Regions from separate parts of the Pseudoduganella sp. UC29_106 genome, predicted to be linked through region 1. Evidence: predicted binding sites of a transcription regulator. Region 1 holds the regulator's gene; the other holds the start of a gene.
What was found. The regulator sigma-54, encoded in region 1, starts transcription at its own class of promoters, with help from an activator protein. The targets are predictions, from matches to a motif close to TGGCANGNAANCTGCTTT.
Positions count from the first base shown of each region.

Region 1 (4,767 bases):
GGTTGGCGCCCTGCATATCCACGACCTGACCCGCGCCAAGGTGATCTGATGAGCCGCCCCTACAATATGGACAACGTCAAGCGCGCCGCCAAGGTGCGCCTGATGATCTTCGACGTCGATGGCGTGCTGACCGACGGCAGCCTGCACTACGGCCCCGAAGGCGAGATGATGAAGACCTTCAACGTGCACGATGGCCTGGGCATAAAGCTGCTGCAGGAATCGGGCGTGCAGACCGCCATCATCAGCGCCCGCCGTTCGGCCACCGTAGCTGCGCGCGCCAAGGACCTGGGCATCGAGTTCGTGCACCAGGGCGGGCACGACAAGCTCACCCCCTTCCGCGCCCTGATCCAGCAACTGGGCCTGACCGAAGAGCAGGTCGGCTTCATCGGCGACGATGTGGTGGACCTGCCCATCCTGAGCCGCGTGGGCTTTGCCGTCAGCGTGCCGAACGGCCGCCCGGAAGTGCACAGCCGTGCGCATCATATTACCGAAGCGGCCGGCGGCCGCGGCGCCGTGCGCGAGGTGTGCGAATTCATTCTGCGCGCCCAGGGCAACTACGAGCGCATCATGACCCAGTTCATGGTGTAAGGGAGCAGCATGCGCAACCAGAGGACCGCCCACCGTTTCCGCCTGTCGCTCGGCATGCTGCTGGCGCTGTTTGCCGCCGTCGGCTCCTTCTGGATACTGGAGTTGCTGAACCGCGCCGGCGAGGAAATGCAGGCCGATATGCGGATGAATGAACCGGACTACATCGTCGAACGCTTCAGCTTCGTGCGCCTGAACAAGGTTGGCAAGCCAAGCTACATCATCTCCGGCGACAAGCTGACCCACCGTCCGATCGACGATTCCTCCGAGATCGACAAGCCGATCGTGCGCAGCCTGGCCGAGGACAAGCCTCCCATGGATATCCGCTCGAAAACGGCGCGGGTGGATGATGTGAACAGCCGCGTGACCCTGCGCGACGAGGTAAGGATCGACCGCGCCGCCGGGCAGGCGAACCAGGAACTGCACCTGGAAACGGATAAGCTGGTGATCTACCCGGACGAGGACCGTATGGAGACGGACCAGCCGGTGCGCATGAAATCGGGTGAAACCACCGCGCAAGCCAGTGGCATGCGCGCCAATAACGCCAGCCGACAGTTGGAACTGTCCGGCCGCGGCACGCTCGTCTTCCCGCCGAAGGCGCGCTAACCCAATACGAATGGAATTACGATGAAAAAACTCCTGCTTTCGGCAGTCCTGGCTTTGGTGAGCGGCATGGCCGCCGCCGAAAAAGCCGACTCCTACAAGCCGATGGAAATCAAGTTCGATAACCTGGAAGTGGACGATGTGAAGCAGCAGCGCATCGCCACCGGCAATGTGGTCCTCACGCGCGGCACGCTGTTGATGAAGGCGGCGCGCGCCGTGGTGTCGCAGACGCCGGAAGGCTTCCAGCACGTGGTGCTGACGGGCGGCGGCGGCAAGGCCACCTTCCGCCAGAAGCGCGACGGCGAAGGCGACCAGTGGGTGGAAGGCGAGGCTGAACGCATCGAGTACGACGAGAACGTTGAACTGGTGAAGATGTTCAGCAAGGCGAAGATCAAGCGCCTGGAAGGCGCCAAGCCGAGCGACGAAGTCGAAGGCGAATTCATCTCCTATGACAGCCGCAAGGAATTCTTCAGCGTGAAGAACACTTCCACCGGCGAGAGTAAAACAGGGCGGCGGCCGCGGCACGATGGTGATCCAGCCGACGCGCACCGCTCCACCGGCAACGCCGCCGGCCACGACCAACCCAACGCCAGCGGCAGGGAAATAAGCATGGCGGTTTCGACTTGCGAAAGCACCCTGGTCGTCAAGGGCCTGCAAAAGACCTACGGCAAGCGCCAGGTGGTGCATGACGTGTCGCTGCAGGTGGATTGCGGCGAAGTGGTAGGCCTGCTGGGGCCGAACGGCGCGGGCAAGACAACGTCCTTCTACATGATCGTGGGCCTGGTCGCGTCCGACGCAGGCACCATCGATATCGGCGGCGTGGACGTGTCCATGCTGCCCATCCACAAGCGCGCCACCCTGGGCCTGTCCTACCTGCCGCAGGAAGCTTCGGTGTTCCGCAAGCTGACCGTGGAAGAGAATATCCGCGCCGTGCTGGAGATTCAGAACGTGGACGGCAAGCCGATGACCAAGGCGCAGATCGACGAGCGCCTGGAAGCCCTGCTGGCCGACCTGCAGATCGAAAAGCTGCGCGAGAACCAGGCGCTGTCGCTGTCCGGCGGTGAACGCCGCCGCGTGGAAATTGCGCGCGCCCTCGCCACCAACCCCCGCTTCGTGCTGCTGGACGAGCCGTTCGCGGGCGTGGACCCGATTGCCGTGATCGAAATCCAGCGTATCGTACGTTTCCTGAAGGAGCGCAATATCGGTGTGCTGATTACCGACCACAATGTGCGTGAGACGCTCGGTATCTGCGATCGCGCCTACATCATCAACCAGGGTTCGGTGCTGGCTTCGGGCCGCCCGGACGATATTATTGCCGACGAGTCTGTCCGCCGCGTGTATCTCGGCGAACACTTCCGCATGTAAGCAAGGCCATGAAACAGTCACTGCAACTGCGAACCTCGCAACACCTGGCGCTCACACCGCAGCTGCAGCAATCCATCCGCCTGTTGCAGCTCTCGACGCTCGAGCTGCACCAGGAGTTGGAGCAGCTGCTGAGCGACAACCCGCTGCTGGAACGCCTGGATGATCCGCTCGATCATTCGGTGCGCCTGCTGGCGGACGGCGCCATCAACCAGGGCAATGGCTCTGCCGAAGCACCACAAGAGTCCGCGCCGCAAGGCGAGGGCGAATCCGCGCCCAGCGCCGAAGCCGACAGCTATGAAGGCGGTGAAGGCGGCGAAGGCGAGGGCGGCGACATAGGCGATAGCGACTGGAGCGATTCCGGCCGCAACAAGTCGCCGGACGACGAGGACAGCCGCCCGCAATTGGAAGCGAACCACTGCACGCTGCGCGAGCACCTGCTGGAGCAGATGCGCGTGACCGTGGCGGAAGCGCGCGACCGCGCGCTGATGGAAATCATCATCGATGCGCTGGACGAGAACGGCTACCTGGAAGAACCGCTGGAAGAGATCCATGCGCGCCTGCCGGAAGAGCTGGAAGTCGAACTGGAAGAGTTGCGCACGGCCCTGTTGCTGCTGCAGAACTTCGACCCGGTCGGCGTGGGCGCGCGCAATGCGTCCGAATGCCTGGCGCTGCAGATCAAGCGCCTGCCCAATGTGCCCATGGTCACGCGCCGCATGGCGCTGTGCATTGTCGAGAAGCATCTGACCTGGTTTGCCCAGCGCGAGTTCAACAAGCTGAAGAAGGCGCTGGACTGCGACGATGAAGACTTGCGCGAAGCGCAGGCGGTGATTCGCCAGTGCAATCCCCATCCGGGCGCTGAATTTGCGTCAGACGTGTCAGACTATGTCGTGCCGGACGTGATCGTGAAGAAGAGCCGCAATGGCTGGCAGGTCAGCCTGAACAACGACGTCATGCCGCGCCTGCGCGTGAATGCCTTGTACGCGAGCCTGCTCAAGCAGGGCAAGGGCGAATCCCAGATGAGCGCCCAGCTGCAGGAAGCCAAGTGGCTGATCAAGAATATGCGCCAGCGCTTCGACACAATCCTGCGCGTTTCGCAGGCGATAGTAGAAAGACAAAAGAACTTTTTCAGTCATGGCGCAGTGGCCATGAGACCCCTTGTGTTGCGTGAAATAGCTGATACACTGGGACTACACGAGAGCACTATTTCTCGGGTAACAACTCAAAAATACATGCTCACCCCGCATGGCATGTTTGAGTTGAAATATTTCTTTGGAAGCCACGTCGCGACTGAAGCTGGGGGTGAAGCCTCATCGACTGCGATCCGTGCGCTGATCGTGCAATTGACAGGAGCAGAAGACCCGAAAAATCCTTTATCCGACAGTAAGATTGCGGACATGCTGGGAGAACAGGGCATGGTCATAGCGCGACGTACTGTTGCCAAGTACCGAGAAGCATTGAAGATCCCACCAGTAAGTCTCCGCAAGTCTTTGTAGTGCACGGTTCCGCTGCATGCTACAAGCATGTATGAACTTGTAAGCGACATCATCTTTAGGAGTGTGTATGAATCTCACCATCAGTGGACATCATGTCGAAGTGACCCCAGCGATTCGCGAGTACGTGCAGAACAAGCTGGAGCGGATTAAACGCCATTTCGATCAAGTGATTGATATTGCTGTCATCCTGACTGTAGATAACCTCACCGAGAAAGAAAAACGTCAAAAAGCAGAGATTAATCTGCGCATGTCGGGTAAGACTGTGTATGTGGAGAGCCTTTCGCAAGACCTTTATGCCGCCATCGATACGCTGATCGACAAACTGGATCGCCAGGTCATGAAGCACAAGGACCGCGTGCAGAACCATAACCACGAAGCGATCAAGCATCTGCCGGACACTTACGAAGCACCAGTCACCGCTATGTAAAGGACACGCGGGACTCATCAACAAAGGGCGCATCTGGCGCCCTTTTTGCAACCTCACCCTGAGAACAATGAGCGAATACGTCATCACCCACATCAGCAACAGCACCGGCTTCATCACCCTCGACCGCCCCAAGGCACTCAACTCCCTCTCCCTCGACATGGTGCGCGCCATCACGCGTGCGCTGCTGGCCTGGCGCGGCGATGCGTCCGTGGCGGCGGTGGTGATCCGCAGCAGCAGCGGCAAAGCCTTGTGCGCGGGCGGTGATATCCGTTTCTTCCATGAAGTGGGCCACAG
Region 1 is NZ_CP171977.1:6,368,542-6,373,308, reverse strand. It holds gene ACHMW6_RS31745 (SIS domain-containing protein) at 1-49, shown strand, start outside; gene ACHMW6_RS31740 (KdsC family phosphatase) at 49-588, shown strand; gene lptC (LPS export ABC transporter periplasmic protein LptC) at 598-1,191, shown strand; partial or broken gene lptA (lipopolysaccharide transport periplasmic protein LptA) at 1,213-1,626, shown strand; gene lptB (LPS export ABC transporter ATP-binding protein) at 1,798-2,553, shown strand; gene ACHMW6_RS31720 (RNA polymerase factor sigma-54) at 2,562-4,046, shown strand; gene hpf (ribosome hibernation-promoting factor, HPF/YfiA family) at 4,114-4,473, shown strand; partial or broken gene ACHMW6_RS31710 (enoyl-CoA hydratase/isomerase family protein) at 4,541-4,767, shown strand, end outside.

Region 2 (4,767 bases), 1.5 Mb from region 1:
GCCCAGCAGCTGTTGATCGTCCGTCAGCGCGGGCCCGTTGGTCGCAATGACTGGCCCGAGCTTGCCGCCCTTGTTCACAAGAATTCGTGCTTCGACTGCCGTACCGCCGGCGGGGGTCAGCGTGAACTGGCTGATTGCAATCGGCGTGGTGACGGCCAGGCTTCGCGTCTCGAAACTCACCGTGACCGGCGTGCCCGCTTCCGTCAAATCCGGCACAGGCGTTGGCGTTTCGGTGCGATTGAAGAAGACGTAAGGCACGTCCACCTGGTTTGCATACGGATAAGCGCGAATGCTGCCGGCACCCGGCAACTGCCCGGATTGCGTCGTGCTCGTAGCAATATCGACCACGCAAAGCGTTGATTGCCCAGATGCGGGAGTGAAGTTGTTGGCGGACACGCCAATATCGATCGTACTCGCAAACAGCAAGGCCACGTGATAAACAGAGTTAGCCCACTCCCCAACGCAGCTGGCGTATTTATCCGCACCGTTGGTGCTGTAGATCGCCTCGCCCGAGACTGCAGCGTTATAGCCTGCTGCGGCGATGCGGTCGCCAGCGCGGACGCCGGTGAAGCCGGGCTTGCCGGCAGTTTCGCCGTGCACTTCCTGGATGCCGTTCTGGTTGATGTAGCTCCAGTGCGCGTCAGCCGACTTGTCGAGCTGCAGGCTTTGCGCCAGCAGGCCCGAACCGATCTTGCCGCGCAAGGCGTTGATGGCATTGAATACGTTTAGGTTGCCGCTGCCGGGAAGATAAGTCGGAGCAGGTACGGTGGTGACGATATTGCCATCTGTCGGCGACGGCGGAGTGGGCGTGGGCGGGGTGGGCGTGGGATTGCTTACCGGCGGATTGGTCGCAACGACTTGCGAGCCGCCTCCTCCTCCCCCACCGCAGGCAGCCAGCAACGATAGCAGGACAAGTGAAGCCAGACTGCGGGACTTAACCATGTGCCTGCTCCCTGCGACGTAAGCCAAGAAAGGCCAGACCCAGGCCAAGCAAAGCCAGCGTCCCCGGCTCAGGCACTTCCTCTACCTGTTGCGGCTGGACTGGAGCTTCGATGAGCTGGGAAGGCATCGGTTGGCCCGGCGTCGAAGGCACGGCTGCATCGATGATTGGCTTGGTTTCCTGCGGAGTCGGAACGATCAATGGCAAGGTCACGGACGGCGCTCCAGCGGGGGAGCCTGCCGCAGGTCCAGTCGACGGTCCGCCGCCAAAAACTGGAGATGGCGTGTTGTCGAAACCCGGCAAAGGCAGGCTCCCAAACCCGGGCAACGGCGTGCTGCTGTAGTTCATGAAGCTGAATTCAATACTGTTAACCGTGCTCACAGCAATCGGATCGGCGATCGCGTGAGCCCCTGCCAGAACGGAGCAGGCTAGCAGGCAAGACTTGAACAGCGTAGTAGCTTTCATTTTGCGCTCCATTAATTTTAGTAGTGGAAACTACAATCAGAACGAAGCATCAATCATGCCAATTAACTAAGTACCTGATTACGCTGAGTTAGCTCAACTTCCAACATGCGATGTGTAAAATTTTGCGACATTAAAGTTTGCATTTGGAAAAATTAACAATCTGCAATTCGGGTCACAATTCGGGGTCAGGTCTGTCATTCGGACACGCGAACGGTTTATTTGATTTATCTCAATATGCGGAATTGGCAGTAGAGCGGTATTGATATTGCTCAAAGGTGCGACTGATACCGCCGCGCCAACGACGGTATCCAGGCGGAGGATTTACTGCGCGGCGGTAGTGAACGACCAGGTCTTGTTAATTGCCTTCCCATCCACCACGGCAATCAGCGACACGGTATAAACCGTACCGGGATTCAGCCGCTTCACCGGAATAAGCGTCGCGGCAAAGCCCTGCATCTGGCTATCGTCGGTGAGTGCAGGGCCGTTGGTGGAGATGGCAGGACCCAGCTTGCCGGCCTTGTTCACGAGGATGCGCGACTCCACGGCCGCACCGCTAGCAGCCGTCAGCGCAAACTGACTGATTGCAAGCGGCACGCTGATCGCCAGGCCTTTGGTCTCGAAGCTCACGGTGACAGGCGTGCCAAGTTCCGCCAGGTCCGGCGCGGGCGTCGGCGTTTCGGTGCGGTTGAAGAATACGTAAGGTACACCGGTCTGGTTCGCGTAAGGATACACACGAACACTTCCGGCGCCCGGCAGCTGCGCGGCCTGCGTGTTGCTGGTTGCGAGGTCCACCACGCACAGCGTACTGGCGCCAGCGTTGACATTGCCCGTGGCCACGCCAATATCGATCGTGCTGGCGAATAGCAAGGCGGCGTGATAGACCGAGTTGGCCCATTCTGCAACGCAGGTGGAGTACTTGTCCGCACCGCTGGTGCTGAAGATTGCTTCCGCACTTACGGTGGCGGTGTAGCCCCCAGCCGCGATACGGTCTCCAGCACGGACGCCGGTATAGCCGGGCTTCCCAGCCGTCTCCTGGTGCAGTTCAAGCACGCCGTTCTGGTCGATATATTTCCAATGCGCATCCGCGGATTTGTCGAGCAACGCGTTCTGCGCGAGCAGGCCGGAGCCTATCTTGCTGCGCAGATCGTTGATGGCATTGAACACCTGCAGGTTGCCGCTGCCTGTCGCGTAAGTCGGGGGCGGCACCGACACGACGATGTTGCCATCGGATGGTGGTGGCGTTGGCGTGGTGGGCGTTGATGGCGTTGAAGGTGCTGTCACTGGCGGAGTGTTCGACACAACGGTGGAACTTGCGCCACCGCCGCCGCCGCCACACGCAGTCAGCAACACACCCGACATCACTACGGCCAGATACTTGAGCTTGCTCATGGGTCTCCCCTTTTCAAATTGACAGACGAATTCCGGCGGTGCGCCGGGGAGGGAGCGCGTCCGCCTTAGCGCGCGCTCAGATGCGCCGGCGTGATGCGAGGGCTGCCATGCCAAGTCCCAGCAAGGCCAAAGTGCCAGGCTCCGGAACTTCGCCTTCCTGTTGCGCCGGCACTTGAATGCCCTCAGGTCCCGACGGACCGCTCGGTCCGCCAGTCGGCGAGGTCCCACCGCCGGGGCCGGAAGTGAGTTCTTGTGGCGTTGGCACAATCGAAGGCAGGTTCGAAGGCGGCGGGACTTCAGCCGGCAAGCCTGCAGGCTGAGACGGCAAGCTATTGCCGTAATCCATAAAGCTGAACTCGATGCTGTTGACGGTGAACTGGCTGGCGGAAATCGGGTCCGCCTTGGCGTGAGACGCCGCCAGCATGGTGCCGGCCGCCAGGGTTGATAGAAGGCTCAATCTGAAAAGAAAGATAGCATTCATGTTTGCTCTCCACTACTGAGTGATAGGAAGAAAGACGATTAACTATCAAGCATCATTCATGCCAATTTGCTAAACCTATGATTATTAAATACTAACGGTCCATGCCTCAGTACAAGGTGTAAAGATTCCCGACAACGGACGTTGCGAATTGTCTTTCCGCGCGGGAAAATTGCCCCGAATCTCAACTTGACGCCGGTATCGCCTTGCGCGACCATCAGCTAACGTTCCCCCTAAAAAGCCAAAGCAATGGCCCGGGCAGCACTTCGATTGACGCTAATTGCCTGCCTTCTGGCCGCGCGTTGCGCGCTGGCCGATACCGTGCTTTATCCGCGTCCGGAAACCGTGGACGACGTCCGCGGCGGCTACACCTACCAGTTATTGCAACTAGCCCTGGCCAAGGCCGGCAGCTCACGCGTGCTTGCCCTGACTCCGCATGTAATGCCGCAAGGCCGCTCGATCGTGGAGATCGCAGCCGGCTCCGGGAAACTGCACGTGATTGCCACCATGACGTCGCGCGAACGCGAAGAGAAACTGTTGCCGATACGCATCCCCATCAGCAAAGGCCTGATCGGCTGGCGCCTGTTCCTGGTTCGCGCAGACCAGACGGAACTGTTCCGCAATGTCACCACGCTGCAAGAACTGCAGTCCTTCCGGATGGCGCAGGGCCACGACTGGCCGGACCTCAGCATCCTTGAGCACAACGGCTTGCGCGCCGCGGCAGTGTCGAACTATTCCAGCCTATTTGAAATGCTCAAGGCCGGCCGCATCGACTACCTTCCCCGCTCCGCCATGGAAATCTGGCAGGAAGCAACGCGGCACAAGGAACTGGCGATCGAGCCATACCTGCTGCTATACTACCCTGCCCCCGACTATTTCTTCGTCAACCGGGCCGATGTGGAACTGGCGGAAGAGATACGCCGCGGCCTGGAGCTGGCGATAGCCGACGGTTCCATGGATAGGCTGTTCTACCAGCACTACGGCAAGCTGCTCCGCCAGTCGAACCTGGACAAGCGCCGCATCCTCGAACTGAAAAATCCCGAACTGACGCCGGAAACGCCCCTGGAGCGCAAGGAATTATGGTTTCGGCTGGATGATCTGAGGCGCGCGCACTGAAGTTGGCGGTCTCAATTACCCCCGCCACAGCCGCCGATTGCGTTTATAGGCAGCGCGCGCGGGTACCTGTAGCGTCACCGCCGTGCTGCCTGCGCCGCTCTCGATGCGCAGCGTTCCACCCACTCGCTGTGCTCTCTCGCGCATGCCCGCCATTCCCCAATGGCCTTCCTTGCCCCCGGCATGCAAAATCATCGGCGGTATCCCCCTGCCGTCGTCACGGACGGCCAGGGTAAAGCAGTGTTTGGCATAGATGACCTGCGCGGTTACCCCGTCCGCCGCGGCATGCCTGCAGGCGTTGGTTATCGCCTCGCTGGCGATGGCAAGAATCTCGTGCGCCAGGCCGTCGGTCAGTGAGCGTGGCTCACCTTCGATATCGACG
Region 2 is NZ_CP171977.1:4,907,724-4,912,490, forward strand. It holds gene ACHMW6_RS24585 (hypothetical protein) at 1-942, opposite strand, end outside; gene ACHMW6_RS24590 (PEP-CTERM sorting domain-containing protein) at 935-1,405, opposite strand; gene ACHMW6_RS24595 (CAP domain-containing protein) at 1,727-2,794, opposite strand; gene ACHMW6_RS24600 (PEP-CTERM sorting domain-containing protein) at 2,871-3,275, opposite strand; gene ACHMW6_RS24605 (substrate-binding periplasmic protein) at 3,543-4,388, shown strand; gene ACHMW6_RS24610 (triple tyrosine motif-containing protein) at 4,404-4,767, opposite strand, start outside.
Region 2: a site for sigma-54 is predicted at 3,322-3,339, ahead of ACHMW6_RS24600 (PEP-CTERM sorting domain-containing protein). Genes of this name have one in related genera too.